3 regions of the Pseudoalteromonas translucida KMM 520 genome follow, and region 2 is predicted to be linked to each of the others. Evidence: predicted binding sites of a transcription regulator. Region 2 holds the regulator's gene; each other region holds the start of a gene.

The links. Region 2 encodes FliA, which starts transcription of late flagellar genes. Its sites were predicted from a motif close to CTAAAGNTNNNNNNNNNNNNGCCGATA; they were not measured.
Region 1: pomA (flagellar motor protein PomA) is a predicted target of FliA. The motif match lies at 4,990-5,016, and genes of this name have one in related genera.
Region 3: PTRA_RS05935 (VC2046/SO_2500 family protein) is a predicted target of FliA. The motif match lies at 2,226-2,252, and genes of this name have one in related genera.

The regions. Positions count from the first base shown of each region.
Region 1 covers NZ_CP011034.1:2,674,183-2,684,897, forward strand. Annotated here, with positions in the region: partial or broken gene PTRA_RS12330 (M20 metallopeptidase family protein) at 1-1,079, shown strand, start outside; gene PTRA_RS12335 (DNA topoisomerase III) at 1,104-3,044, opposite strand; gene PTRA_RS12340 (flagellar motor protein MotB) at 3,247-4,167, opposite strand; gene pomA (flagellar motor protein PomA) at 4,170-4,937, opposite strand; gene PTRA_RS12350 (exodeoxyribonuclease VII small subunit) at 5,206-5,448, shown strand; gene ispA ((2E,6E)-farnesyl diphosphate synthase) at 5,451-6,338, shown strand; gene dxs (1-deoxy-D-xylulose-5-phosphate synthase) at 6,451-8,313, shown strand; gene PTRA_RS12365 (ligand-binding sensor domain-containing diguanylate cyclase) at 8,381-10,715, opposite strand, start outside.
Region 2 covers NZ_CP011034.1:877,223-887,937, forward strand. Annotated here, with positions in the region: gene fliR (flagellar biosynthetic protein FliR) at 1-222, shown strand, start outside; gene flhB (flagellar biosynthesis protein FlhB) at 232-1,362, shown strand; gene flhA (flagellar biosynthesis protein FlhA) at 1,435-3,546, shown strand; gene flhF (flagellar biosynthesis protein FlhF) at 3,567-5,057, shown strand; gene PTRA_RS04095 (MinD/ParA family ATP-binding protein) at 5,050-5,910, shown strand; gene PTRA_RS04100 (RNA polymerase sigma factor FliA) at 5,937-6,647, shown strand; gene cheY (chemotaxis response regulator CheY) at 6,688-7,071, shown strand; gene PTRA_RS04110 (protein phosphatase CheZ) at 7,087-7,848, shown strand; gene PTRA_RS04115 (chemotaxis protein CheA) at 7,864-10,041, shown strand; gene PTRA_RS04120 (protein-glutamate methylesterase/protein-glutamine glutaminase) at 10,093-10,715, shown strand, end outside.
Region 3 covers NZ_CP011034.1:1,244,193-1,254,907, reverse strand. Annotated here, with positions in the region: gene PTRA_RS05945 (GGDEF domain-containing response regulator) at 1-744, opposite strand, end outside; gene PTRA_RS05940 (DUF6172 family protein) at 1,074-1,376, opposite strand; gene PTRA_RS05935 (VC2046/SO_2500 family protein) at 1,664-2,191, opposite strand; tRNA gene PTRA_RS05930 (tRNA-Tyr) at 2,305-2,398, shown strand; gene PTRA_RS05925 (M48 family metallopeptidase) at 2,475-3,161, opposite strand; gene PTRA_RS05920 (MHYT domain-containing protein) at 3,324-6,641, shown strand; gene PTRA_RS05915 (response regulator) at 6,652-7,647, shown strand; gene PTRA_RS05910 (VOC family protein) at 7,648-8,079, opposite strand; gene PTRA_RS05905 (HD domain-containing protein) at 8,066-8,725, opposite strand; gene PTRA_RS05900 (class I SAM-dependent methyltransferase) at 8,878-10,068, shown strand; gene PTRA_RS05895 (PilZ domain-containing protein) at 10,139-10,435, opposite strand; gene PTRA_RS05890 (response regulator) at 10,444-10,715, opposite strand, start outside.

The sequences.
Region 1 (10,715 bases), 1.6 Mb from region 2:
AACAAACAGACAAGGCGTATGCTTCTAAAGTAACAGTAATAGATGAGCACGGCGCAAAAGTAGGTGTTATGCATGGCTGCGGTCACGATATACATATGAGCTCATTTATTGGTACTGCTGAACAACTAATAGCTCACAAAGATGCATGGCAAGGCACGCTAATGATGGTGGCACAACCCGCAGAAGAAGTGGGCGGTGGTGCTAAAGCTATGCTAAAAGAAGGTTTATTTAGTAAATATGCAAAACCTGATCACATAATTGCGCTACATGTAAGTGCAAGTGTACCTGCCGGTAAAGTTGCGATGAAAAACGAATATACTATGGCCAGCGTCGATTCTGTTGATATAACTATAAAGGGTAAAGGCGGACACGGAGCTTATCCGCATACCACTATTGATCCGGTTATTATTGCTGCACGCACCGTGCTTGCACTACAAACTATTACGAGTCGTGAGCTTTCACCATTAGAGCCATCTGTTATTACTGTTGGATCTATTCGTGGTGGCTCAAAACATAATGTTATTTCTGATGAAGTAAAGTTACAACTTACATTACGCAGTTATAACCCTGATATTAGAAATGCACAAATTGCAGCAATTAAACGCATTACCGCCGGTATTGCACAAAGTGCAGGCCTTGAGAAAGCGCTCTACCCTAAGGTGCAAGTACATGAGGATGAGTCAATTCCATCTACATATAATAACCCAGCACAAACCAATCTTGTGCGCCAAAGTATTGCCAGCGCCATTGGTGATGATAATGTGCTTGAAACCCTCCCTGTAATGGCAGGTGAAGACTTTGGCCTATATGGCCGCACTGACGAAAATATTCCTATCACACTATTTTGGCTCGGTGGCGTTAACCAAACAAAATATGCAAACGCAATAAAAACAGGCAAAACATTGCCTTCACTGCATTCACTGCATTCACTGCATTCACTGCATTCACTGCATTCACTGCATTCACTGCATTCACTGCATTCACTGCATTCAAGTAAGTTTGCCCCAGACTATAAAGTCGCACTACCAACTGGCATTAAAGCCATGAGTAATGCAGCAGTGGCTTTGTTTAATCAATAGTTTTTTTAATTAATAGCTCTGTAATTAACTAACAACAGAGCTTTTTTTATAACTCGATTTTTTATAAGGCGTTTTTTGACCACGTTTAACAAAACGCTTTTTAGCTGAAGTTTTAGGCAGTTTTGCAAATACATTGCTATCGCAATTTGCAGCTTGTTGTACAAAACTATTTAAGTCGGCAAGTAAAGGCTGTAAAAATTGCTGATAGCTCATTACTTGCTGTGCAATATCACCTAAGCTCGATTCCCATTTAGCGGTTAAATCGGGGCGAACTAAACCTTGCGGTAGCACGCTAATAAGTGCACTTCCAGTTTCGGTTGCTTTAATTAATTTACCTTCGCGTTTTAAAAAACGGCGTTTAAATAGTAATTCAATGATCCCCGCTCGTGTTGCCTCTGTCCCTAAGCCATCGGTGTCTTTAAGTACTTTTTTTATTTGCGGATCCTGTACATACCGGCTTATGCCTGTCATGGCTGCAAGTAAAGTCGCATCACTAAAGTGCGCTGGCGGTGAGGTATATTTTTCAACAACCTCTCCTTGCGAGCAAAAAAGTAACATGCCTTTTGTTAAAGGCGGTAGCGTGGCTTCATCTTTTAATTCAGACTTACCCATTAGCACCTTAAAACCCAAGCTTACATCTTGCTTTGCATTTGCTTTAAATAACCCGCCAGCAATAGTTACTTCTGCTTTAGTTTCGTTATAAATATAGTCGGGATAAAACTGTATTAAATAATGACGACATATTAATTGATAAACCTTTGTCTCATCGCCACCCAAACTTGCCGACTTTAACTGTTTTGCCGTAGGAACAATGGCATGATGCGCAGCCACTTTTGAATCGTTAAAACATTTACTACGTTTTTTACTATCAGCTGCATTTACTAACTCAACACTTTGCCCGCGATTAACGCTTATTGCTTTTAAAATAGCAGACGCATCTTGGTGATGATCATTAGGTAAGTAGCGGTTGTCTGAACGTGGGTAGGTTATTAACTTATGACGCTCATAAAGAATTTGGCATATATCCAGCACCTTTTGCGCTGGCATAGCAAATGCTTTTGCCGCATCTATCTGCAAAGCAGATAAGTTATAAGGCAGTGGCGCAGTTTGTTTTTTTTGCTTTTGTTCAAGCACCGTTAGCTCAGCATTTTGCTGTGTGATCCGCGAGGCTACGTTTTCTGCCAATGCTTTATTTACTACTCGCCCCTCTTCGTCTTGATAAGGCTCGCATGCTTTACTGGGTATCCATTTTGCACTAAATGATTGTTTTTCAGGGGTGACTAAATGGGCTAATACTTCATAAAAAGGCTTTGATACGAAATTTGCTATGTCGTTATCTCTATTAACCACCAAGCCAAGTATGGGTGTTTGCACTCGCCCTACTGACAGTACGTTACCAAACCCAGCTTTTTGCCCCGCTAAAGTATAAGCACGGGTTAAATTCATACCAAACAACCAATCAGCACGAGAGCGCGCTAAGGCTGATACGCTCAGCGGAATAAACTCACGGTTAGAGCGCATAGTCGTTAATGCTTTTTTTACTGCAGCTAAGTTTAAATCACTTATTAATAAGCGTTGAATATGCTGTTTTTTGGTTTTGCTTATTTTGGCTTCTTCAATAACTTGATCGACAAGTAATTGTCCTTCGCGGTCGGGATCGCCAGCATGTACAAGCACTGTAGCCTGTTTTATTAGCTTTTTTAACACAGTAAGCTGCTTGCGAGTTTTAGTTTTTGCTTTTAATTGCCATTGTTCAGGAATGATAGGTAGGTGCTCAAACTGCCACTTTTTAAAGCGCTCATCGTAATCATCGGGTTCGGCTTGCTCTAATAAATGGCCAATACACCAAGATACGCAATCACCATTTGCGACTTCTATGTAACCATCGTGCTTTTTGTGCGGTTTTGGTAGCGCGTCGGCAATGGCGCGCCCTAATGATGGTTTTTCGGCAATATAGAGTTTCATAAGCAAGCTCTTTTACTGTTTATATAAACAGTAGTTTAGCATATCAATTTACAGTGTGGGATGTTTTTATTAAATCGAACTATTTAAGAGTTCTGAGGTATTTGGCTGAGGTGGTGACTTTTAGTCAAAATTGACTAAAAGTCACCTAAAATCAATAGCACTGTGTTTACTTAAACCAAGTGTGTTTTTAATAAAATGACTGCTACCTTACATCGATAGGATCAGACTCTTTGGCTTTTCCTTGTAAAATAGATATTTCGACCCGTCGATTACGACGGCGATCTTCATTGCTATCGTTTGGTACTAACGGCCGGGTTTCAGCACGTCCTACTACCATCATTCTATTTTTATCAAATCCAACTACTTTTTGCAGTTCACTGGCTACTGCAACTGCGCGCTTAGATGAAAGATCCCAGTTATTAATATATAACTCGTTTGAAACCTGAAAATCGTCGGTATGCCCCGACACTGTAATTTCTCCAGGTACATCTTTTAATAGCACGCCAATTTCTTGAATAATGGGTTTAAACTTAGGTTGTAAAAATGCGCTACCCGAAGGAAAAGAGCCATTTTCACGAATTCGAATGATTATTTGCTGCCCTAATGATTCAAGTTCTATGGCACCATCAATTATTTGTTTTTCTAACTGCTGGGCAATTTTTTTCACTAAGTCGTTTGTTTGTTGTTGATCGGCCGCTGAAATTGCTTGCTCCGATGCTTGCTCTTTGGAAGTACTACGCGACTCACCACCACGTTTATCGCCGCGCTGTTCTTGCCTTCCGCCTGCTGAGCTTTCATCCCCCGCCTGAAACTCCAACATTTGCTGGGTCATTTCTACCGTTTGTTGTTGAATTGTTTCAATCGGCGTCGGCTCTGGCTTGCCCGGAGTAAACTCCATAGCAATAACTGATGTGCCTTTGGGGATATCTTTTACTTCTATTTTATTTTGTACACCAAATGCAAATTTCATCGAACCAGCAATTTGTTTAAATTTAAGTACATCCATTTCAGAAAACGCAAGCAAGAGCACAAAAAAGCACATTAATAGCGACATTAAATCTGCGAATGTCCCCATCCACGCAGGTAAACCTGGGGGTGGGCACTTGCACTCTTGATCAGACATAGTTAATCCTCAGTGTTTACTTTACGTTTTGATTCAGCAAGATAGTTTTTCAAAATACCTTCTATTACTTTTGGATTTTGACCATCTTGAATACCTAAAACCGCATCTAAAATTAAACGTTGATTCATTGCCTCTTCGTCTTTACGCAGCTCCAATTTTGTTTGAATCGGAATAGCCACTACGTTTGCTAAAAATGCACCGTATAATGTGGTTAACAACGCCACCGCCATAGCCGGACCAATTGCTTTAGGGTCATCCATATTAGATAACATCGCAACTAAGCCAATTAAGGTGCCTATCATTCCCATTGCCGGGGCTATATCACCCAAAGATTTAAATAAAGTAGCACCTGACTCGTGTCGTGCTGTAGTTAATGAGATATCTTTTTGCAAAGTGGCACGCACTACATCTGCATCGTGGCCATCTACTAGCATGTCAACGCCTTTGCGCATAAATGGATTCGGTATTTCTGCCTCTTCAAGGGCTAAAAATCCGCCTTTACGTGCTGAATCTGCAAGCTCAACTGCTTTTTCAATTAGCTCTTCTGGCGACTCAAGCTTAAACATAAACGCTTTGGTAACCACCTTACCTATGCCAAAAAACTGTGACATAGTAAAGTTTGATAAAACGATAAATAATGAACCGCCAAATACGATTACAACAGAGGGCGTGTTGTAAAACATAGCCATTTCACCGCTACTACTCATAAACATGGACATGACAATTAAGCCAATTGCGCCAAGGATCCCAATAATGGTTGCTAAATCCACATTCCCTCCAAAGGTTTTTGCTTTTATATGCAAACGTTTGTTATTAATTGTTTATCGGCAAGATACTGAATTGCTTAAGCCATTTTTTATAGATAAACATAAAAAGCCGGATTAAGCACTATTCTAGATCAACTTGTGTTATCTATCTAATTATCAATTTTTTAAAACATAAAACGTTTATTAACGAAAAAACCATTTCATCCTTTGACCTAGTTTAGCATTCCCCCTAAAATTGACTTCTAAATTTATTATGTAAGTTGAAATAAAGATGGCGACTAAAAAACCTGAAAACTTAAGTTTCGAGCAAGCACTAGAAGAATTAACAACAATCGTTAGTGAAATGGAACAAGGTGATTTATCGCTTGAGCAGTCATTAAAACAGTTTGAGCGTGGCATTGCTTTGGCAGGCGCATCGTCTAGTAAGTTGCAACAAGCTGAGCAAAAGGTCGCTATTTTGATGGGCAAAGATGAGAAGTCTGCATTAACCGACTTTGATAATGATATGGAATAGCCGTGACTATTAAAGAACTTATTACACATGCTCAAACCGATGTAGCCAATACCCTTAACCTTTATTTTGACCAATCGCTTAATACTGACGAGACCATAAAAGCAGCCACCCATTATAGTTTAATGAATGGCGGCAAAAGATTGCGTCCTTTTTTGGTTTACGCAACGGGTAAAATGCTTGGCGCAGATAAGCAAGATTTAGACGTACTTGCCGCAGCTATAGAATGTATTCATAGCTACTCGTTAGTTCACGATGACTTACCGGCTATGGATGATGATGAATTACGTCGCGGACGCCCAACCTGTCATATAGTGTACGGTGAAGCACACGCAATTTTAGCGGGTGATGCACTGCAAGCCTTAGCATTTGAGTTAATAGCCAAGCATAATTTTAGTTGCAGTGCCAAAGCTCAAGTTAAAATGATTGCTGAACTGGCACATGCCTCTGGGTTACAAGGTATGGTGGCAGGCCAAGGGCTTGATATTGCAGCTACTGATAAAGTAATAACTGTGGCTGAACTTGAGCGTATTCATAAGTTAAAAACCGGTGCGCTAATAAGCTGTGCAATTACACTTGGGGCTTTGTGCTCAAACAATGTTAGTCAAAACACGCTAGAAAATTTAGCCACTTTTGGCTATGCCATAGGGCTTGCATTTCAAGTACATGACGATATTTTAGACGTAGAAGGCGATACCGTTACTTTAGGTAAACCTCAAGGGTCAGATATCGCTGCGAATAAAGCGACATATCCCGCTTTATTAGGTATGCTAGGCGCTAAAGAAAAAGCGCAAAACTTAATACAACAAGCCCATACAGCGTTAGCAAATATAGACGCCGATACCAGTGCTTTAGCGTCACTAGCTAACTATTTAATTGAACGTGACCACTAAACACGGCTTAAACGTATTGCAACTTAGCACTAAAATTATTACTGAACAGCAAATAACTCAAACAACGCGTTTGCACAGTTAGTTGATGTTAGCGAAGGACATATATAAAACCATGACACTTGATAGCAGCAAGTATCCATTACTTAATTTGGTTAACGAACCAGCCCACTTGCGAGACTTAGCACAAGATAAGCTTCCTGCATTTAGCCATGAGTTGCGTGACTACTTACTCAACTCGGTATCGCAAAGTAGCGGGCATTTAGCGTCTGGTTTAGGTACCGTAGAGCTCACTGTGGCCCTACATTATGTGTATAACACCCCAGATGATCGCCTTGTATGGGATGTAGGCCACCAAGCTTACCCACACAAAATACTAACCGGGCGTCGCGATTTAATGCACACCATTCGTAAAAAAGATGGCTTGCACCCTTTCCCATTTCGCGAAGAAAGCCAATACGATACGTTTAGTGTGGGCCATTCTAGTACCTCTATTTCAGCTGCGTTGGGCATGTCTATTGCTGCGCAAAAAGAAGGTAAAGGACGCAAAACGGTTGCCGTTATAGGCGATGGTGCTATTACAGCAGGCATGGCATTTGAAGCCATGAACCACTTAGGTGATGTAAAATCAGATATGTTGATCATTTTAAATGACAACGAAATGTCGATTTCTGAAAACGTTGGCGCGTTAACAAATCACTTTGCCCGTATTTTATCGGGTAGCTTTTATACTAACATTCGCGAAGGTAGTAAAAAGCTACTCTCGGGTGTGCCGCCAGTTAAGCAACTTGCCAGTAAAATGGAAGAGCACATTAAAGGGATGATGATCCCTGGTACCTTCTTTGAAGAATTAGGCCTAAATTATATTGGTCCAATTGATGGCCATGATGTAAACATGTTGGTAGATACGCTGCGTAATATGCGTAACTTAAAAGGCCCGCAATTACTGCATATAAAAACCCAAAAAGGCAAAGGGTATAAACCCGCTGAAGCCGACCCTATTGGTTACCATGGCGTACCAAAATTCGATCCAAGCACAACTAGCTTACCTAAATCTAAACCAAGTGCTGCTACTTTTTCAAAAGTATTTGGTGATTGGTTATGTGATATGGCTGAGCAAGACAGCAAGTTAATGGCGATAACACCGGCTATGCGCGAAGGCTCTGGCATGGTGCGTTTTTCAAAAGAGCATCCTGATCAGTATTTTGATGTTGCGATTGCCGAGCAGCACGCTGTAACCCTAGCCGCTGGTTTTGCTTGTGAAGGCTTAAAACCCGTTGTCGCAATTTACTCAAGCTTTTTACAACGTGCATACGATCAGCTAATTCACGATGTAGCGCTGCAAAACTTACCTGTGCTATTCGCCATTGACCGTGCTGGTATTGTTGGCGCTGACGGCGAAACACATCAAGGTGCGTACGATTTAAGCTTTATGCGCTGTATTCCAAATATGGTCATTATGGCGCCAAGCGATACAAACGAATGTCGCCACATGTTATACACTGGTTATCAAGCTAATTGCCCTGTTGCTGTGCGTTATCCGCGTGGTAGTGCTGGTACGGCAGAAATTGCGACTAATATGCAATTACTTGAAATTGGTAAAGCCGATGTTGTTAAGCAAGGCAGTAATGTAGCTATTTTATCGTTTGGTACTTTACTTGAAAACGCTCAGCTTGCCGCTAGCGAGCTAGGTGCAACACTTGTAAATATGCGCTTTATTAAACCGCTTGATACTGCGTTACTCGATGAGTTAATAAATAGCCACGATGTAATAGTTACGCTTGAAGACAATGCAATTTCTGGCGGTGCTGGCTCTGCGGTTAATGAGTATTTAGCAACGCAAAAAGCAAAGGTTAGCATTCTTAATTTGGGTATCCCTGATGAATTTATTAAGCACGGTACACAAGACGAAATGCACGACGAAATGGGCTTAGGCGAGCAAGGAATATTAACGGCTATCAAAGCGTTTATTAATTAACTTCCTACTCATTTAAAGCGTATTAAAAAAGGAGCCTAGGCTCCTTTTTTAATATCTAAATATTAGCTTAGCGCATCCACACTTTAATATCAGCTAAGCCATTGGCTTGTAGCAAGCCTATTTGTTGTTCAACATTAGGGTTTTGCTCAAACTCAAACGCATCTAACTGCTCATCAAAGGTAATATTAGCGACCCCATCGCCACCGCGTTTTTTTACTTGATGCAGTGCAATATCAGCTAAATTAATCGAGGTTTCCCAGCTAATAACTTGGCCACCTAATAGTGGTAGCGGATAGAACGACCAACCAATTGAGGCTGAAATATGAGTGCTTTTACCGTTTGGCAATTGAAATGCATGTTCGGAAATTCCTTGGCAAAGATCCGACACATAGCTGTCAATTAAGTTACATTTAAAGTCACGTAATAAAAGTAAAAACTCATCGCCGCTCCAACGTGCCACATAATCTGAGCCCTGAGTACGCGAATTAAGTAATACCGCCATTTGCTGCAAGCAACTATCTCCGGCAATTGGCCCATACGCATCGTTAATACGGCTAAAGTTATCTAAGTTTATAATTAATAGTACTAGCGACTTGCCCTGCGCTTGTAGTGACTGTGAGTTACGCTGAAAATGTTCAATATCTTTAGGTAGTTGGTCGAACAAAAAGCGGCGGCTACGTAACCCTGTAAGCTCATCTGAATGGCTCACTAGCTTAAGCTGTGAGTTAACTTTATTAAGTTTATCGTTTGCTTGACGAAGCTCTAAGGTACGGTCAGTGATCAACCCTTCTAACACTTCTTGTTTACGGCGCTCTTGCGCTCTAAATACCCAAAACACTAAATAAAACAATAAAACAAAACCACTGGTGATCAGTAATCTAAAGTAAATCGTTTCGTCAAAACGCTCAGGTACAACAAAAGCGTAATCAACAGATTGAGCTATGTTCCAATCTTCGCCTTGGCGTTTTGTTTCTAACTGAAACAAAAATGCACCAGCTGGAAGGTTAGTATAAATAGCTTCGCGGCGAGTATTAGCATATCGCCAGTCAGTATCTAAACCATTTAATTTATACCTAAACTCAATACTATTTGGCGCGTAATAATCAATAGCTGTGTATTTTAAAGTAACATCGCGCTCGTCTATTTTTAATCGCGGTTTATTACCTAATGCAGCTGTGGTTAAACTACGTAATGGTGTAGTTAATGTTTCAATTTTAGGTTTTAAACCACGCAAACCAAACAGCTCAACGCTTTTAGGTATTTCAACTACACCTTGTAAACTGGGATACCAAATGGAGTTGTCCATATCAACAACCGCGTCATGCCCTAAGCCATTACAACATTGGCTGGCTTTACCATCGAGTTGGCGATCGAACGAGGAAATAACCTCTTCAACTTTTAAGCTTTGGATCTGCGTTTTAAATTGATCTACCGGCATTCGATAAACACCTTTCATGGTGCTTACCCATATTCTTTTTAATTTTTCATCGTACTTTAAGCTAAAAATAGAACCATAAGGTAAACCGTTTGCCGCATCTAATTGCTGCCATTGTCCTTGTCCACTGCGATAAAATAAACCATCGTTTAACGAGCCAACTAATATCCCAACTCCATCTATATGCAAAATACTGGTTACATAAGCACTCTCTAAAGTAGTTTGGTCGCCTATTTTTTCTATTCCTCGGTCTGTAAAGTAATACGCACCTTTACTAGTACCAATAATGCCAAAATTTGGGGCATCTAATACAAAAGTAATAAACTTACTGCCTAAAAATGCATTATAAGCAAAGGGCCTTAAACCACTATAATTGAGTCGATACAAACCTCGGCCGGTACCAATCCAAAATCCGCCTCGAGTAGCCGAGCTAATTGCAAATACCGGATTGTCGTTTAATGCGCGCCCAGGAAAGCTGTAAAGAGTGTCGTCTTCATAAAAGAATAACCCTCGCCCAGTAGCAATATAAAGCCGATCGCCATCAAACTGTAAATCATGCACTGAGGCATGCCCATACTTGCTACTGTTTATTATATTGATAAAGTTTTTGTTAGTATCAAAGTAACCAACACCGCTTCTGTTAGCAATCCACAGTTTGTCATCGGGTGATTTACTAATCGCCATTACCGTTTCGGTCATTTTAGAAATTGCCGAGTGGCGCTCAATGCGGCCTTCGTGAGCCAGCCATAAACCTTCACTAAAACTGGCTAGCCAAACATTATTTTGATCATCACGAAACATGTCAGCAAACCAAATACTTTGATCTAACTGACTTGGCTCAACCCATTGCCAATCACCTGACTTACCACGAAATAATAAACGCCCATAAGTAGATACCCATAAGCCACCATTGGTGTCGCTCATAAATTTATAAACTGCAGAGTTATTCACATTAGGCAGTGGGAAA
Region 2 (10,715 bases):
TCACTGGCACCACTTACCGCTATGCTGGTAATTAATATGTCGTTTGGCATTATGACCCGCGCCGCGCCGCAGCTTAATATTTTCTCTATTGGTTTTCCGTTTACTTTAGTTGCAGGGCTTATCATTATTTGGGCGACCTTAGGTAATTTTGTATCGCAGTTTGAGTTTCAGTGGCTAAAAATGGTCGAGTTAATGTGCTCATTAGTGGGCTGCTCGCCTTAGGAGGTTATTGTGTCTGAAGATTCTGGACAAGAAAAAACCGAAGAACCCACATCCAAAAAAATAGAGGATGCCAAAAAGAAAGGCCAAATAGCACGCTCAAAAGAGCTGGGTACTATGTTTGTACTTATTTTTTCGGCAATTTCGTTACTCATGTACGGCCCCGAAATTGGTAAAGGTTTGTATAACGTAATGGGTAGAATGCTTAGCCTTAACCGTAACGAAACCTACGACACCACCAAAATGTTTGCCGTATGGGGCGAAGTGGCCGATGCGCTGATGTTTCCTATGGCAATGTTTGTATTTATTATTGTATTAGCTGCTTTTATTGGTAACACCATGTTAGGTGGCTTTAATTTTAGTTGGCAAGCTGCTGCACCTAAAGCCAGTAAAATGTCGCCCGCTAAAGGCTTTAAACGTATGTTTGGCCCACAAGCTGGGGTGGAGCTGTTAAAGTCGCTGTTAAAGTTTGGTTTAGTTGCCAGTTTTGCAGTGTTTTTAATTAATACCTTTTTTGATGAAATACTGCACTTAAGTGTAGAAAGCGCCCCAGGTAATATTATTCATGCCCTAGAAATATTGGCTTGGATGTTTTTAGGTTTGTCTTGTACCTTAATTATTATTGCGGCGATTGATGCGCCATTTCAAAGCTATAATCACAATAAACAACTTAAAATGACCCTACAAGAAGTAAAAGACGAGTATAAAAACTCAGAGGGTGACCCACAAATAAAAGCCCGTATAAGGCAAACCCAACGGCAAATGTCGCAAAAACGCATGATGCAAGATGTGCCCGATGCCGATGTTATTGTAACTAACCCTACCCATTATTCTGTGGCTTTAAAGTACGACACCGAACGCGCCGGAGCACCCATAGTAGTTGCCAAAGGAATTGATGAAATGGCGATGCAAATTCGTAAAATAGCGATTGGTAATGAAGTGCCTATTTTAGAGTCGCCGTCGCTTACTCGAGCGCTTTATCATACTGCAGAAGTAGGGGAGCAAATTCCGGATCAATTATTTACCGCAGTTGCGCAAGTATTGGCTTATGTATTTCAGCTTAAGCGCTTTAATAAAGGGCGCGGAAAACGCCCCACTAAACTTAATAAAAAACTACCTATTCCTGACGATTATCAGTATTAATTTAAATAACCTATAACTTGGAATAGTTATTGCAATTTCACAGTAGTGTCAATTTTTTGAAATTGTAGGGTTATGGGATTTAAAGCGGTATTACAACAACTTAACAAAGATAAAAAAGAGTATGCCAAAGGCGTAGGTACACCATTAATGGTACTTGCTGCGCTTGGTATGGTCATTTTACCTCTTCCTCCGTTCCTGCTTGATATATTATTTTCTTTTAATATTGCCCTTGCTTTGGTGGTGTTACTGGTAACTGTATACACTATGAAACCACTTGAGTTTGGTATGTTTCCGGCTGTGTTACTAATCGCCACTATTATGCGCTTGGCACTTAACGTTGCCAGCACCCGAGTAGTATTACTTGAGGGCCACAATGGTGGTGACGCTGCCGGTAAAGTAATTGAAGCCTTTGGCTCTGTGGTTATTGGTGGTAACTATGCAGTAGGTTTAGTGGTGTTTTTAATCTTGATCATCATTAACTTTGTGGTAATTACTAAAGGTGCTGGGCGTATTTCTGAAGTGTCGGCGCGTTTTACCCTAGACGCTATGCCGGGTAAACAAATGGCAATTGATGCTGACATGAATGCGGGTTTTATTAGCGCTGAGCAAGCGCGGGAGCGCCGCGAAGAAGTAACCCGCGAAGCCGACTTTTATGGTTCTATGGATGGTGCCAGTAAATTTGTAAAAGGCGATGCTATTGCCGGTATTGTTATATTAATTATTAATATTGTTGGTGGCTTATTTGTTGGCATGATCCAACACGATTTAAGCTTTGGCAATGCCATGGAAATTTATACCTTGCTCACCATAGGTGATGGCTTGGTTGCGCAACTCCCTTCATTATTACTCTCTATTGGTACTGCTATTGTTGTAACGCGTCAAAATGAGTCGCACAACATGGGCGATCAATTTAAGAAACAACTCGGTAACGAAAAGTCGTTATTTATTGCTTCAGGCATTTTAATCATTATGGGCTTAGTACCTGGTATGCCGCACGTAGCGTTTTTAAGCTTGGGCGCACTATTAGGTTATTTAGCTTACTACACTCAACAAAATAAATTAAAAGCGGCAGCAGCACTTGCTGAGGAAACCGCTAATGGCAGCGCAGTAGGTACAGGCATTGCCAATAAGCAAGAACAAAAAGAGTTAGGCTGGGACGATGTGCAGCAAGTTGATGTAATTGGTTTAGAGGTAGGTTACCGACTTATTCCATTGGTTGATCAATCCCAAGGTGGCGAGCTGTTAAACCGTATTAAAGGCGTGCGTAAAAAGCTCTCTCAAGAATTAGGCTTTTTAGTGCCGCCGGTACATATTCGCGACAACTTAGAGCTAGACCCAAATGCATACAGAATTACCTTAATGGGTGTATCAAGTGGCGAAGGCGAGCTAAAACACGGCGACGAATTGGCAATTAATCCGGGGCAAGTATTTGGTCCTATAAAAGGGATTGAAACTAAAGATCCAGCCTTTGGCTTGGATGCGGTGTGGATCAAACCTGATCAAAAAGACGAAGCGCAATCGCTTGGTTATACCGTGGTTGATTCGGCGACTGTGGTTGCCACCCATATTAGCCAATTACTCACCAATAATGCGGCGTTATTATTAGGCCACGAAGAAGTACAAAACCTATTAGATATGCTAGCAAAAAGTCACCCAAGATTAGTAGAAGGCTTGGTGCCTGATGTATTGCCATTAACTACCATAGTTAAAGTTTTACAAAATTTATTAAACGAAGGGGTGGCTATTCGCGATATGCGCTCAATAGTGCAAACCCTTGTAGAGTATGGCCCGCGTAGCCAAGACCCAGATGTTTTAACCGCTGCGGTACGAATTTCACTGCGTCGATTAATAGTGCAAGATGCGGTGGGTATGTCTTCAGAAATCCCTGTCATAACCTTGGCGCCCGAGTTGGAACAGATGTTGCATCAGTCATTACAAAATGCAGGCGACGAAGGTGCCGGAATAGAGCCAGGACTTGCAGAGCGACTTCAAGTGTCATTAAACGAAGCGCATCAAAATCAAGAAATGGCCGGTGAACCTTCAATACTGTTAACGTCAGGAATGTTACGCACTGTGTTATCTCGTTTTGTTAAGTACACCATTCCAGGATTGCGAGTGATGTCTTATCAAGAGATACCAGACGAAAGGCAGATCAAGATTGTTAGCTCAGTAGGCCAACAATAAGATTTTAAAGGGGTTAAACCATGAAGATTAAACGTTTTTTTGCTAAAGATATGCGCACAGCACTTAAAGAAGTTAAAGATGAACTAGGTGTTGATGCGGTTATTATGTCTAATAAAAAACTCGCAAACGGCGTAGAAATTGTCGCAGCGGTTGATTATGACAAAGCAGCCCCTAAAGCCGCCGCGCCACAACAAAGTGCGCCGCTGCAGCAGCGTACGGCACATTCTGTTCACTCGCAAAGCATGCATAACTTTGTAAAGCCAGAGCCGCAGCGTGCTAGACCTGAGCCACAAGCAAAGGTAGCCGACAGCTTACAAGCATTATTAGAGCGCCAGTCGCCGCGTCCACGTTCAGCAGAGTTGGCTTCAATGTTTTCGCAATCAGGTATAGACACCTCAGAACATTATCAAGAGCCGGTCGCTAAACAACGCCCTACAAATATGTTTGCGCGTGAAGAAGCCGCGCAAGCACGCCCACAAACACAAGCTGACAGCTTAGGTTTTGATGACCTAGACCGTGATTTTGATGAATTAGACACGCCAGTTGCGCAAAAGCACACGACTAAAAATACCGAAAGTGAAGCAATGAGCACAATGCGTGAAGAAATGAACGCAATTCGCCAGTTATTAGAGCATCAAGTGTCGGGTTTAATGCAGCAAGATATGGCGCGCCGTGACCCAACGCGCGCATGCATGATTGACCGCTTAGTAGGCATGGGAATCGATAAAGAAGTTGCTGAGCAAATGGCTTGTTTTGTACCTGAAGATGTTCCGCGTCAGCAGGGCTGGAAAGCGCTGTTAACTATGGTTGAAGATCAAATGCAAACCACGAATAACGAAATTTTGCGCCAAGGTGGAGTTTACGCATTAGTTGGTCCAACGGGTGTAGGTAAAACTACGACAGTGGCTAAGCTCGCAGCATTAGGCGCACAAAAATATGGTGCCGATAAAGTAGCACTAATTACTACCGACACATACAGAATTGGTGCATACGAGCAGCTTGCAACGTATGGCCGTATTATTGGCTGTGGGGTTAAACAAGTTAAAGATGCGAACGAACTAGCCGAAGTGTTATATCATTTACGTAACAAGCGCTTAGTACTTATTGACACTGCAGGTATGAGCCAACGTGATTTACGTTTAACTGAGCAGCTAAATACCTTAATGCGTAATCAGCGTGTGGATATTCGTAATTACTTAGTATTAAGTGCCACTGCGCAAATAAATGTGTTACAAGAAACCGTAAGACACTTTAAAAAAGTACAGTTAAGCGGTTGTATTTTCACTAAACTCGACGAATCATTAAGTTTAGGCGAGATAATTAGTATTGCGATTCAAAATCGCCTGCCAATAGGGTATCTTACTAATGGTCAACGAGTACCTGAAGATATTCGAGTTGCAAATGCAGAAAAACTAGTGAAAAAAGCTGAGCAATTATATTTAAAGAGAACAAAAGTACAACATTCACGACACCAATCAGTGGCGTCGAGCACAGTAGAGATGTATGATTAACACAGTATTAGATCAAGCAAGCGGCCTGCGTAAAATGAGCAAAAATAATAATAACGGCGTTAAGGTTATCGCCGTCACTGGCGGTAAAGGTGGCGTTGGAAAAACAAATGTATCGTTAAATACTGCGATCGCTTTAGGCCAGCAAGGCAATAGAGTGTTAGTGCTTGATGCCGATTTGGGTTTAGCCAATTGTGATGTAATGCTTGGACTACGTGTTGAGCGTAATTTATCGCATGTGTTATCTGGCGAATGTGAGCTTGATGAAATACTAGTAGAAGGCCCCGCTGGGATCAAAATAGTACCAGCGACGTCGGGTTCACAAAGTATGGTTGAGTTGTCGCCTGCAGAGCATGCTGGGCTTATTCGTGCCTTTAGCGAACTCAATACTGATTTTGATATATTAGTTGTTGATACCGCTGCCGGTATATCGGATATGGTGCTGAGTTTTTCTCGCGCTGCACAAGATGTTTTGGTTGTGGTGTGTGACGAGCCTACCTCAATAACCGATGCCTATGCACTGATCAAAGTATTAAGCCGCGAACATGGCGTGTATAAATTTAAAATTGTTGCCAACATGGTGCGTTCATTACGCGAAGGGCAAGAATTATTTGCAAAGCTATCAAAGGTTACAGACCGATTTTTAGATATATCAATGGAGTTGGTTGCAACCGTTCCTTATGATGAAAATATGCGTAAAGCAACACGTCGTCAAAAAGTAATTGTTGAACTATTTCCAAGTTCTCCTGCTGCACTTGCCTTTAAAACATTAGCAACAAGAATAACAAAGTGGCCAATACCGAACCAGCCTTCAGGTCATTTAGAATTTTTCATTGAGAAACTCGTTAACGGCTAACTATGACTACATTGGTGAATAGAGCTATGGGATATGAATCAACACAAAATTTAAATATGATTGTTGAAAAGCATGCTTCATTAGTAAAAAAAGTAGCATGTCATTTAATTGCTCGTTTACCCCCTAGTGTACAACTCGATGATTTAATTCAATCAGGAATGATAGGATTAATAGAGGCGTCAAAAAACTTTGATGCCACTAAAGGCGCTAGTTTTGAAACCTTTGCGGGTATTCGTATTCGTGGTGCTATGCTAGATGAAATGCGCCGTGGGGACTGGGCTCCTCGCTCTGTACATCGTAAAAGCCGCCAAGTTATAGAAGCTATTTCAGCATTAGAAAGCAGCCTGAATCGTGAACCTAAAGACAGTGAAGTTGCCCAAAAGCTTGAAATTACACTCGAGCAATATCATCATATTTTAACCGATGTTAATTCCAGTAAAATCCTAGGAATAGAAGATTTAGGTATTGATGAGGATGTTATAACACCTGTTGGGCACGATTTAGCACTAGACAAACCCTTTAATAACGTTAAAAATGAAAGGTTTAATGAATCATTATTAAGTGCAATTAAATCCCTGCCAGAGCGAGATGCGATGGTGCTTTCGTTGTACTATAACGATGAAATGAATTTAAAAGAAATTGGACAGATACTCGATGTAAGTGAATCGCGTGTAAGTCAGATACATGGTCAGGCGATGATTAAGCTAAAAGCAAAAATCAATGACTGGATAAATTAGAAATAAATAAATACAGGTTTAGGCCTCACTGGAGGATGTTTTGGATAAAAACATAAAAATTCTTGTTGTTGATGACTTTTCAACGATGAGACGTATTATTAAAAACCTATTGCGTGATTTAGGGTTTACCAATGTTTTAGAAGCAGATGATGGTTCAACTGCTTTACCTATGTTGCAAAATCAATCATTTGACTTTGTGGTAACAGATTGGAATATGCCTGGCATGCAAGGTATTGACTTGTTAAGAGCAATACGCGCAGATGATAAATTAAAGCATCTTCCGGTTTTAATGGTTACTGCAGAAGCTAAAAAAGAGCAAATTATTGCAGCAGCCCAAGCAGGCGTTAATGGTTATATTGTTAAGCCATTTACTGCGGGTACATTAAAAACTAAATTAGAAAAAGTGTTCGAACGCTTAGGTTAATAAGGGGAGAGGCTTATGTCAGCACCTGCTGCGCCTCAGATTACTTTAGAGCAAGCACGTCAGCTGGTCACTTTTTTAGAAAACGGTGAGCAGCATAAGGCGGATCAGTTAATTTTAGAAACTGCCTCTCAAGAACAATCCTATTTGTTTGCAGAAGTAGGTAAATTAACGCGGCAGTTGCACGAGTCTTTAAAGGGATTTGAACTTGACACCCGCATAACAGATTTAACCACTGATGCCATTCCTGATGCTAAAAAGCGACTTAACTATGTCATAGAAATGACAGAAAACGCCGCTAACAAAACCATGGATGCGGTTGAAGCAAGCCTGCCTTTAGCCCAGCAATTAGCTGATGATATTTCGCATATTAAGCCAACTTGGGATCGCTTAATGAGCCGCGATCTTGAACTGGGTGAATTTAAAACACTGTGTCATAGCATAGATAAGTTTATGAACAGCTCTCATCTTAAAACCGATGAGTTGCAAGTATTAATGACCAATGTGTTAATGGCTCAAGATTATCAGGATTTAACCGGGCAAGTAATTCGCCGTGTTATTGAGCTGGTACGCGAAGTTGAAGAAAGTTTAATTCATCTGTTAACTGCGTTTGCAGCACAAGATGAAAACGATAGCCAAGAACAACAAAAAATAGACAACTCGATTGCTGCACAACCATTAGCAGGCCCTGAAGGCCCTATTATTGATAAAGAATCGCGTGATGATGTTGTATCTGATCAAGACGAAGTTGATGATTTATTATCAAGTTTGGGCTTCTAATAGGAGAGTAACTGCATGAGCTTTGAAGTCGATGAAGATATATTACAAGATTTTTTAGTTGAAGCTGGAGAAATCCTTGAGCTTTTATCTGAACAATTAGTTGAACTGGAAAATAACCCAGAAGATACTGAGTTATTAAACGCTATTTTTAGAGGCTTTCATACTGTTAAAGGTGGCGCGGGCTTTTTAGCAATGTCAGAGCTGGTAGATGCCTGCCATGGCGCAGAAAACGTGTTTGACTTACTGCGTCAAAAAGTGCGAACGGTTAACTCTGAGTTAATGGATGTTATACTTCAAGCACTTGATACTATTAACGAAATGTTTGCTACGATAAAAAATCGTGAGCAACCAGAGCCAGCAGATCCTCAGTTACTCGAAATATTACATAAATTAGGTTTACCGCCCACAGAAGAAGAGCTTAGTGGTGACACTATTGCGCCAGTAATAACGCCAGATACTAATTTAGATGATGACCCTTTTGCATTTGATGAGTTGTTTGATGCACCCAGTGCTGCAACAAACGCCACAACAAGCGATGCGAATATTGATGAAATTAGCGAAGATGAATTTGAAAACTTACTTGATGAACTTCATGGCAAAGGTAAAGCCCCTGCAATAAAAGAGTCATTAAGTAATAGCAGTGACTTAAGTGGCGATATTACCGACGATGAATTTGATAGCTTATTAGATGAGCTTCACGGGGTGGGAAGTTTTGGTGCGGTAAATAAAACACCAAAACCTCAAGCATCTCAAAGTCAGGTTGCTAGCACTAACGATGATGAAATAAGTGACGATGAGTTTGAAGCTTTACTAGATGAGCTGCATGGTAAGGGAGCTGCGCCAAAATCTAAAGAAAGCGCGGCAACACCTGCAGCTGTAAACAAGGTTACGGCTCCTAAAGCTGCTGTAGTTAAAGCTTCGCCAGTAGCAGTTAATAAAGTTGAACAGCCAAAAGCGGCTGTTGCAGCAGCAAGTGCTAATACCAATACCGCTGCGCCAGTTGCTAAAAAAGCGCCGCCTGCACAAGCAGAAACAACTGTAAGGGTTGATACTAAACGCCTTGATCAAATTATGAATATGGTGGGCGAGCTTGTATTAGTACGTAACCGGTTAGTGAGCTTAGCCACCAGTTCAGAAAGTGAATCTATGAGTAAAGCAATATCTAACTTAGATGTTGTTACAGCTGATTTGCAAGGTGCGGTAATGAAAACGCGAATGCAGCCAATCAAAAAAGTATTTGGCCGTTTTCCGCGTGTTGTTCGCGACTTAGCACGTACCTTAAATAAAGATATTAACTTATTACTGGTTGGCGAAGAAACCGACTTAGATAAAAACCTAGTTGAAGCACTGGCCGATCCATTAGTGCATTTAGTACGTAACTCAGTTGATCATGGTATAGAAATGCCAGATGATCGTGAAGCTGCGGGTAAACCGAGAACAGGTACCGTTACACTTTCTGCTTCGCAGCAGGGGGATCATATCTTGCTTACCATTAAAGATGATGGTGCGGGTATGGATGCTGAAAAACTAAAACAAATAGCGATTAAAAAAGGCGTGCTTGACCAAGAACAAGCAAGCCGTTTGTCTAACACCGAAGCTTACAACCTAATATTTGCGCCAGGATTTTCTACTAAAGAAGCAATATCTGATATTTCAGGCCGTGGTGTTGGCATGGATGTGGTTAAAACTAAAATCACCCAGTTAAATGGCTCGGTTAGCATAGAGTCAGAGCTAGGCGTGGGTACCATACTGGAAATTAAAGTACCGTTAACTTTGGCTATTTTACCTACCTTAATGGTGGTAGTGAGTGAGCAAACATTTGCACTACCATTGGCAGGGGTAAGTGAAATATTTAACTTAGACCTTACTAAAACGAATGTGGTTGATGGTCAGTTAACTATTATTGTTCGTAAAAAAGCAGTGCCTTTATTTTATTTAGAGCATTGGCTGGTTAAAGGTGCCGATCGTACGAGCCGTAAAGCGCAAGGCCATGTGGTTATTGTACAAATAGGTACACAACAAGTTGGCTTTGTGGTTGATTCGTTAATTGGTCAAGAAGAAGTGGTTATTAAGCCGTTAGACGCTTTATTACAAGGTACGCCAGGAATGGCAGGTGCCACTATTACTTCGGATGGTGGTATTGCACTTATATTAGATGTACCGAGTATGTTAAAGCACTACGCAGGTAAATAATAAAGTAGACGTATGCTTTATACGTCTACACAATAAAAATAAGAGAGCAAAATGGCCGTTAAAGTTTTAGTTGTTGATGATTCGAGCTTTTTTCGCCGTCGAGTGAGTGAAATTCTTGAGTTAGATAGCGAGATTAAAGTAATTGGCTTTGCCGTAAATGGCCGAGATGCTGTAGAAAAAGCAGCGAGTTTACGTCCTGATATGATCACTATGGATGTAGAAATGCCAGTGTTAGATGGTATCAGTGCCGTAAAAGAAATTATGGCCAGTAACCCCACGCCAATTTTAATGTTTTCGTCGTTAACTCGCTCTGGTGCAACTGCAACTTTAGATGCACTTGATGCCGGTGCTATGGATTTTTTACCGAAAAAATTTGAAGACATTGCTCGCAATAACGAAGATGCTATTAAGCTGCTGCAAAGCAAAGTAAAAGAAATTGGCCGCCAACGCATTAGACGTGTTGCTAGCACTAGAACCCCCAGCGTAAACAAACCTTTATTTACACCTACTTCAGCGCCAAGCGCATTAGCAACAAGGTTTGCACAAACAAACAAAACAGCAACAACAGTAGCGCAACCAGAGCGAAGCTTTGCTAATACGCCGGTAACTGGCCGCAGTGCTACAGTAACAAAGCGCGCGAGTGGCAAGCACTATCAACTAGTTGCAATTGGCAC
Region 3 (10,715 bases), 370 kb from region 2:
TTTAATTTTTTCAGCAACACAGCGAGCGCCTTCCTCGTTGGTATGGGGTAGCACAACCACAAATTCTTCGCCGCCATATCGGGCAACAAAATCGCTTGGCCTTTGCAGGCTGTTGGCAATTGTTTGAGCAATTAAGTGTAAAACAACGTCGCCTTCTACGTGTCCATAAATATCGTTGTATTGCTTAAAGTAATCAATATCCATAAGTAATAAAGCATATTCTGCATTCTCTCTTAATGCACTCAATTGTATTTTATTAATATGAGTATCAAAATAACGACGGTTAAATACTTTAGTTAAGTCATCAAGAAACACTTTTTGACTTAATAAGTCATGTTGCAGCTTAATCGTTAAGTGCGCTCTTACTCTTCTGTATAAGGTTTCTGGGTTAATCGGTTTTTGAATAAAGTCTACCGCACCCGCTTCCCAGCAGTCCTCTTCTTGGTTTTCAAAGGAGGTAACAAATATAACGGGAATGTCTTGGGTTTGTGTCGTCGTTTTAAGTTTTAAACAGGTTTCTATACCGCATATGCCATCCATTGAAATATCCAGCAGTACGATATCGGGAGTATTAGATTTACATATTTCAACTGCTTGTTCACCGCTATTGGCGGTGTTAACAATAAAGTGCTTTGATAATATTTTTTTCAGTACAATTAAGCTAAGTAACTGATCATCAACAATGAGGACTTTTGAGGTTTTAAGGCTAAGTTTTAAATCGCTATCGGCATAATTTAATGGCATAAATACTACTGTTTTCTATAATTATCAACTAACACAGTATAATACAGTCTTATGTTATGCAAATGTAATAAAGCTGAGGTTTTTAATCAAACTTACAATCAACACCCAAATATAAAAATGGCGATGCAGAGTTGTTGTTAATTGTTTTAGAAAATCACCGGCCATAATTTTCAGGGTAATACTGAAAGTAAGCACTGCTTATAAGCACTGCTTATAAGCTGCTTGCACTTGAATACTCAAGGTTTAAATCGTATTTGTATAAACGTACAAACAAAAAATGAGCCACTAGGGCCCATTTTAAAAATTACGCAAATTACTTTATAAGCGTCTTATTCGTCGTCATCCAGATCTGGTTGTTGACGTTGAGCTGGGCGCGCTAAAATTTCTACATAAAAAGAAGTTAAGCTTTGCTTTTCTATTTCGCTTATATGATTACTAAGCTCTGCAACGTGCACTACTTGTGCATCTTCAGCGGTATTACCAAACTTACAATCAAACGCCCAGTAATCAGCATCGAGTGGTAGAGTTTTGTTACGCTCTCTTTTCAAATATTTTTTCACTTCATGCTTTGCGGCGTCAACCATACGAGGATATTTGATTTTCTCGTGATTTAGCGTGAATATTTTCTTCATTACGTTCCTAATTACCTTGGTTTAATGATAACGGCATTTAATGTCATACCATTTGAGCCTATTATAGCAATTGCATTTAATTTTTGGATGCTTTTTTTATATTAAATCAATTATTAATCCATTAATAAAATAAAGTATCGCTAAAATGCGCTAAGTGTAGAGAGTTAGCGGCTTTATATTACAGACAAGTAACTTAATAGTTAGAGTGGTGGCACAATCGTTTGCCAAGTCCTATTAATATGATTGGTTATTGCAATAGCAAAGCAGTTACAGCGTATGCTTTATAATTAGGCACTTACTAAATGCAATGGGTGGTGTAGCGCATCATTATTTAGGCTTTCGTAAAAGGCAGCAGCATCGAGTTGCGGGTTAGATAGTTGCGTTTGTGTGTAATTTATACGCCTGCGCACTGCTAATTCACAATTATCACGCACCTGAAGCGGAATATGGCTTACATCACCTCTTATAAACAGTGGTTCAGGGTTTAAACAGTGATTTAATTTAATATCGCCCATTCCAGCGCGTTCCCCTGCTTGCATTAATAGTGAGGCGTTAAACTGCCCTATCAACATATCAAACTTATCTGGCGCTAAAAGTTGCTTTGGACCTGCTCCAATTTGTTTACGAAGGGTGTCTTCGCCAACAGTTGAATCTTCAATTTCTGTTTTTGGTAAATGGAATTGGCTAAAATCGAGTGCATCATGAGATAGCATAGCGAGTAAAAGCGCAAACTCTCCTCGGCGCTTTTCATGCACACTTTTATTGAGTCGAGTATTGAGCTGACTCTCTGTGATTAACAAATCACCGATTTGCATAGACTTTAGCCGATTGAAGTAAGTAATACCTATTTATCGGCTTTATTTCATTTTTCTTTAGCTTTTTTCTTTACTTAAATACGATGTTTGCTATTATCAGCGCCGTTGCATTTGGAGGGGTTCCCGAGCGGCCAAAGCGGCCAAAGGGATCAGACTGTAAATCTGACGGCTCAGCCTTCGCTGGTTCGAATCCAGCTCCCTCCACCACTTTTCTACTTATTTTCTATTTATATAGTTACTACATTCCTTGTTAGTAATCTCCGTGCTTTTTCTTAGTTAAACATTAAAATACCCATTGTAAACTCATACCATGTTGCTTTAGCCATAACGTACTTGCTTTATAGTCGGGACAAAATTGTGCTACGCGCTGCCAAAATGCTTTGCTATGATTTAAATACCGTAAATGCGCCAGCTCATGCACTATTACATAATCAATAATACTATGGGGTGCACCAATCAATAATAAGTTAAATGTTAGCGCTCTTTTACTATTACAACTCCCCCATTTGCGTTTATAAACTGCAATATTTAAATCGTTAGGCAGCGCTTCTTGCATTTGCGCACAAAAGTCATTAAGTCGCATTTCAATGTATGCGGTTAACTGCTCTTTTAAATATGCCTCTAAAAGTAATTGGTATTTTTGCTGCTGGTGCTTAACACGAGCAGAAACGGTAATAAGCAGGCCATCTTGTTGGCGCTCCACTGTAGAGGTATTACCTTGCTGAAACGTTAAATTAATTGCTTCTGAAAAAATACAGGTTTTTTTGTCCTTAAGTGGATACTGTTTTGTATCAACCAAAGTAAGCTGTTTTTGCAGTTGCGCTTCAACCCATGATTTTTTTTCTAATAACCAGTTATCGAGCATGTGTTTTTGTAAATGGTGGGGTGCATATACCGTTACATTTTGATTATGCACTTTAATAGCAACGGTCTTTCTTCGGGTACTTTTTTTTAGTTGGTAGGCAAACAAATTAATCTCTCACACTATACTAGCTAGGGGCTACTTTTCGTCTAATGGTTAGTTAATGCAGCGTCGTTTATTTATAGCTTAATCAGCAATCATAAAATTAACGGTTTATTAATTAATTAATTCTATTAAACTACGCGATTAAAATGCCTATTTAGAGCCGCCATGTTATCAGCTTTCTTTATTACTGACCAAGATCCTAGTTTAATTATAAACGGGGTTTACGATCCTCTCTTGGTTTCTCTTTCAGTTTTAATAGTGATATTTGCCGCTTTTTTTACTACAAAACTCATTGATTTAGCTAAAAAAACTACTTTTCCAAGCTATCAACGTTTAGCTACCGTAACCGCAGCTGCTGTTTTTTCTGCGGGTATTTGGAGCATGCATTTTATTGGTATGTTGGCTTTTTCCTTGTGTACTAATATTAAATATAACCCAACTATTACCTTACTCTCTTTTATACCGGCATTTTTGGCGTGCCAATATGCAGTATCTATACTGGTAAAAAGCAATGGTAACTTTAAAGTATTAGCTGTTTGCTCGGTATTATTAGGCTCGGGTATTGGCACCATGCATTACAGTGGTATGGCGGCGATGGAGCTTGCGCCTATGCTACGGTATGACCCAGTTATGTTTGGGTTGTCTATTTTGGTGGCCGTTACCCTATCGTTTATAGCTTTATATAGCCGCTTTAATCTTGAAATAATTTTCCCTCGGTTATCACAATTACAAATTCGTTCAACCAGCGCCGTTATATTAGGCTTTGCCGTTACTGGTATGCATTATATGGGTATGGCAGCCACCCGTTTTGTAGCAACTTCCCCACTTATTTACGCAGACGAAAATGCGTCTGCAGGGCTTACATTTGTTGCAATTGCGGTTGCCACTGCAACTGTTGCAATAACCAGCGTGGTTGCTGTGATTAATGGCATGGTACGCTATAAACTGCTACTTGAAGAAAAGTCAGCCGACGAGTCGCGGTTAAACGCCATATTAGAAACAGCAATAGATGGCATTGTGACTATTGATCATCAAGGTATTATTTTAAGCTTTAATGATGCAGCGAGTAAGATTTTAGGTTGGCAAGAACATGAGTTACAAGGTAAAAGTGTACAGATTCTTTTAAATGATAATAACGCCCTAAACAATGCGTCATCATCTGGCGATATGACTCTTGATTTAAGCGCTATTATAGGCATAAACCGCGATACTTTTGCTAAACATAAAGATAACCATTTGATCCCTGTGCGCCTTGGTATTGGCCAAGTGACGCAGATTGGACAACCACCTTTGTATGTTGGCTTTATTACTGACTTAACGCAGCAACGAGCACTACAAAAAACGGTCGTTGAAAATGAGCAAAAATATCGCTCATTAATGCAAAATATGCCAGGCGTTGCCTTTAGATGTAAATTTGATACTAACTGGACCATGCTATTTGTTAGCCCAAGTATATTGGATTTAACTGGCTATACACCGGATGAATTTATTGAGCAACACATTGAGTTTACAGACCTGATTTTAAAGTCTGACCAACAAAAGATTATTACCACGCTCACTAATGCCGTTACTGAAAAGCGTCAATACTCTGTTGAATATAGAATTCGCCATCGCAACGGCGCAACTGTATGGGTATTAGAGAAAGGTAGTTTTGACTTTAATAATACCGATGTTGCACAGTGGATTGATGGTGTACTTGTTGATATTACTGAGCGCAAAGAGTATGAAGCAAAATTAGAGCACGCTAAACTGCAAGCAGAAGAAGCTGCCAATGCTAAACAATCTTTTATGGCAAATATGAGCCATGAAATACGCACCCCTATGAATGCAATTATTGGCTTTAGCGATCTGCTAATGGATACACCGCTAAGTAAAGAGCAGCAAAAGCACCTTGTTACGGTTAATAGTGCAGCACGCTCTTTGCTACGCCTGCTTAATGAGATTCTCGACTCTGCAAAGTTAGAACGTGGAAAACTAACCATTGAGCCTGTGCATTTTAATTTAAAGCCCGTTATCGACAGTATTATTTCCACATTTTGGTTAGAAGCTAAAAAGAAAAACCTTAATTTAACGCTTAATATTAATAAATCAGTTAGCACCGCATACTACGGTGATCCCGACCGCCTTAGGCAAATACTTACAAACCTTATTGGTAACGCCATTAAATTTACCGAGCAAGGCGCTGTTACTGTTACCGTAAGTACCACACAAAATAATCACCTATTTTTTGAAGTACAAGATACAGGCATTGGTATTGCTAAAGATCGTATTAAAGCGGTTTTTCAGCCTTTTGTGCAAGCCGATGGCACGACCACACGTCGATTTGGTGGCACAGGTTTAGGTACAACAATAAGTAAACAATTAGTAGAGCTTATGCATGGCTCAATTGATTTAGTGAGTGAAGTTGATAAAGGCAGCTGCTTTTACTTTTCATTACCTTTTACTGTTGGTGATGAAAATAAAATAGATTATTTTGAAGGCCTACATACCCAATTGCCTCCGCTTAGAATATTAGTGGTTGATGATATAGAACAAAATACAGAGCTACTTTCTATATTACTTTCGCGAGATCAACACACTGTAACCACTGCAAGTAACGGCTTAAAAGCAATTGAGGCGTTTAATCAGCAAGACTTTGATGTCATTTTAATGGACATTCATATGCCTGAATGTGACGGTATTGAAGCCACCATTAAAATTCGTGAATTGGAGCAGCTAAAACAAATAAAATTTACGCCTATTATTGCCTTAACAGCCAGCGTATTACAGCAAGATAAACTAACCGCTAAAAATGCAGGCATGAATGGGTTTGCTAATAAGCCGGTTGATATAAACCAACTTAATCAAGAAATAGCACTGGTGCTTGGGCTTGGCTTAGCCAAAGAAACATTAATTGCGCAAACCGACCCCGATGCCAAGCACATAGATTTTGAAAAAGGGTTAGCTTTGTGGGGCTCTAAATGTAAACAGCTTACCGAAATTACTAAATTTGTTAATACCAACGAAAAGCAATTTGTAAGCTTATTTAACCTACAACTAAGCGATATTAAAAGTGTTTATACGCTTATTCATACTTTAAAAGGTGTGGCTGGTAATTTAGGATTATTAACCTTAATGGCACTGTTAACGCGCTTAGAGAACGCAGACGATGAAGCTGCGCTAACCAGCGCTTTGGCAGATATAAAAACTGAATTGGCGCTTATCGGCCAATTATTAGCAAGCACTATATGTAAAGAGCCTGCCAAACTTATCGACAATGCTGAGCCGTTATCAATATCTGAGCTGATAGAAATTTGCCAAGAACTCTATGCTGATGCACAAAATGCCGAACTTAATGATGATCTTCTCGATCAGTTACAACGTAAATGCGTAACATCAGTACAAGTAGATATAGATGAAATAGCCAGTGCCTTTGATGAATTCGACTTTGATAACGCGCAAGTTAAATTAGCAAGTTTACTTAAAAAGTTAACCGAAAAATGAGTATTAATTAATGGATTTTATTCTAGATAAGCCGCGTATATTAATTGTTGACGACGAGCCTGCAAACTTAAAAGTAATGCGCGAGGTGCTTGGTAATCAATATAGGATGTCGTTTGCTAAATCGGGCGCTGCCGCTATAGCATTACTTGAAAAAGAACTGCCAAAGCTAATTTTACTCGATATTATGATGCCCGATATGAATGGCTTTGAAGTATGCCAAATTGTTAAAGCTAACCCTGCTACATCGCATATTCCTATTATTTTTGTTACTGCGCTAAGTGATGAAAGTGATGAGTTTAAAGGTTTTGAACTAGGCGCTGTAGACTATATAACCAAACCAATTAGCCCTGCTATTGTAAGGGCACGTGTTAAAACTCACCTATCGTTAGTGCAAGCTGAGCAGCTAAAACAAGCTCATGTCGATTTAGTACAGCGTTTAGGTCGTGCTGCAGAATATAAAGACACCGATACCGGTGAGCATATTATACGTATGAGTCAATACAGCAAAGTACTTGCATTGGCGCTGGGTATGGATGAGCAACACGCCGAATTATTACGCCAAGCAGCCCCTATGCACGATGTAGGTAAAATAGGTATTCCGGATGCCATTTTGCTAAAACCTGGAAAACTAACTGCCGATGAGTTTACCCACATGAAAGAGCACGCTTTAATTGGTGCACAAATTTTAGCAAACTCATCATCGCCACTATTACAACTGGCGCATGTGCTGGCAATTGAACATCATGAAAAGTGGGATGGTACTGGCTACCCCAATGGCCTAAAAGGAGAAGCCATATCGCTAGAAGGCCGTATTGTTGCCATTGCCGATGTATTTGATGCACTTACTTCAAAACGCCCCTATAAAGAGCCATGGAGCATAGAGCAAACTCTAGAACATATGCAACAACAAGCCGGAAAGCACTTTGACCCGCAATTAGTTGAGCTATTCATTGGCAAAATTGACGATATTATTGCCATAAAAAATGCTCATCAGGAACGATTTTAGTTAGCTCTTTTTGGCTGTATGCGAGCCTAATAATACCTGCGGATACACAGTTTTAATCTGCGTATAGTCATGGGAGGTAATTTCATGGCTATTTCCGCTGTTATCTTTAAAATAAATTGAAAACGTAACGCCGTGATCAGCTAGTACTGTTTTAATATTTAGGTGTTCAAAATGCTCAAGCCATGCAATAAATTGCTCCCCTGTGGCTAAAAAAGCAATGCCTTTACTACGTCCCTGTGCAGTAAATAACGCTAAACGCGTGGTAGCATTTGCATCTTCAAGGGTTAATGGCCCTTTGCCATCTTCATTCCAAAAGGCGAGCTCTTCAACCACACTAAAGCCTAAAACACGCTCATACCATTTAACCGCTTGTGCTAAATCATCCACATTTAAATGACAATGATCAATCCCAGCTAGCTTAGGTATACTCACGCTGCTCTCCTATTTCAGACTTTAGTTGCTCTAAAAAGTCATGCATATACTCAGTGCGTCTTAGTGCTTCGGCCTTAGCCGAGGGTGTATTCATGCTTTGAGCTATGTGTAATAACTTAATAAAAAAGTGATCAAGCGTGTATTTTTTATCATCTGCTGCGCGTTGTAGGCAAAATGGGTCATCCGGGTTATATAGTAATCGACTTATTGAACCACCTACTTTCATGCAGCGGCTTATACCAATCGCGCCTAGTGCATCCATCCTGTCTGCGTCTTGCACTATTTGTGCTTCTACTGAGTTCACTTTAATATTAGCGCTAAAACTATGCGCCGCTATTGCATGATGAATTTGAGTAAATAATTGCGCGTCGTAATTAATAGAAGCTAAAAAAGCAATCGCTTTATCGGCGGCCATAGTAGAGGCTTTAGCTCTATCCGGGTGGTTTTTAGCCACAGCTACACAGTCGTGTAACCATGCAGCCGGGAGCACTACCTTCATATTAGCTTGCTCTGCATCGCACAATTTTATAGCAACCCGAACTACCCGTTCAATATGGGTTATATCATGCGCCACATCGGCATGAATTAGTGTGGTAATAAACGCTCTGCACTGTAAATTGAGCTGCTGCAGCTCAGGGCTTAACATTATGTCTGTCACAACGTGTTCCAAATACCTAATTAACATATTGAATTAGCCATACTTTACCGCGATTTATGGGCTCCATGCAAAACATTCATTGTATGTTGCCCTTGCCTTGACTAAAATACAGCGCTTATTTATTACTACTGAGAAGCTTTATGACATCTGCCGTTTACCTGCAAGCTGGCCGCGATAAATCATTAAAAAGAAAACACCCTTGGTTATTTTCCAAAGCCATCAAAAAAATTAAAGGTAAACCAGGCCTAGGTGACACAGTTACTATTCACGACAGTGAAGGTAAATTTTTAGCAACAGCAGCTTATAGCCCACATTCACAAATTCGTGCCCGTGTTTGGAGCTTTGACGAAAAAGAAGTTATTGATCAACACTTTTTTGAACGCCGCCTACGCCGTGCACTAGAAGCCCGTAGCCAAGTAATTGAAGAAGGTGGTTTAACTGGCTTTAGACTCTGCGCCGCAGAATCTGATTTTTTACCCGGCGTTACCATAGATAAGTTTGACAACGTATTAGTGTGTCAATTACTAAGCGCGGGTGCTGAGCGTCATAAAGGTGAAATAGTTGGCGCGTTAATGGCTATATTCCCTGGTATGAGCATTTACGAGCGCTCAGACGTAGAAGTACGTACTAAAGAAGGCCTTGAGCCAATTAAAGGAGCATTATGGGGCAATGAACCAACTGCCCCAGTACTCATTGCAGAAAATGGCTTTAAAATTGAAGTTGATATTATTGATGGCCATAAAACCGGCTTTTATTTAGATCAACGCGATAGCCGCGCTGCACTTGAACGCTTTTCTAAGGATAAAACCGTATTAAACTGCTTTAGCTACACGGGTACATTTTCGTTGTATGCCCTACGTGGCGGCTGTAAGCACGTAACTAACGTAGATGTATCGCAGCCAGCTCTCGATACAGCTAAGCGCAATGTTGAGCATAACAATCTTGATTTAGATAAGGTTGATTTTGTGAAGCAAGATGTATTTAAGTTACTGCGTCAATACCGCGAAGACGGTGTACTGTTTGACACTATAGTAATGGATCCGCCAAAGTTTGCCGACAACAAAGCACAACTTACTGGTGCGTGTCGTGGCTATAAAGATATAAACATGATTGCTATGCAAATATTAAAACCAGGTGGCACCTTATTAACCTTCTCGTGTTCGGGCTTAATGGAGCAAAACTTGTTTCAAAAAGTGGTGGCTGATGCAGCCCTTGATGCTGGTAAAGACCTACTTATTATGGAGCGTTTAAACCAAGCTGCCGATCATCCTATTGCGGGTAGTTACCCTGAAGGTTTTTACTTAAAAGGCTTAATTTGTAAGGTTTACTAACGCCTAGGCTTGCTTAGCATTTATACGTAGTTATTGCCTATTTATATGGGCAATAACCACGCTAACTAAGCTAATTAAACTGTATTATCTCAAGTCCAGCAGTTATTGTACCGTCATCTTCTTTGCTGGCGCGTATCACCTTAGCCGTTGCATCTAAAGACGCAATACTCGGATGAGTTGAGTCTATATGTACCAATAAAATAGTGTTTGGCTCAAGTAGCTCATCTAAATGCAACGACAACCCAGTCGCACTCAAATCCACGCATTCGGCATTATAATTTAAACCAGCAATCGGCTCTATTGTGGTTAGCTTTGCCGGTGTATTGATCTGCATACGTCGAAAATTTCGCTTATCATCTGTAAACATAATTTTTCCTATACTATTTTATTAATTTGCTCTAACAACAGTGGTACAGAAAACGGCTTTACCACATAAGCATCACAGCCTGCGTCAAACCCAGCTTGCTTTTCAAGCGGTGACTCCAGCCCAGACACCATAACAATAGGGATGTTTTTTGTCTCAGGTGTATGTTTAAGCATTCTACACGTGTCGTAACCATCCAGCCCTGGCATACATACATCAAGCAAAATAATATCGGGTGGATTAGCAATAGCAGAGGCTAAACAGCTTGTTCCAGAATCGGCAT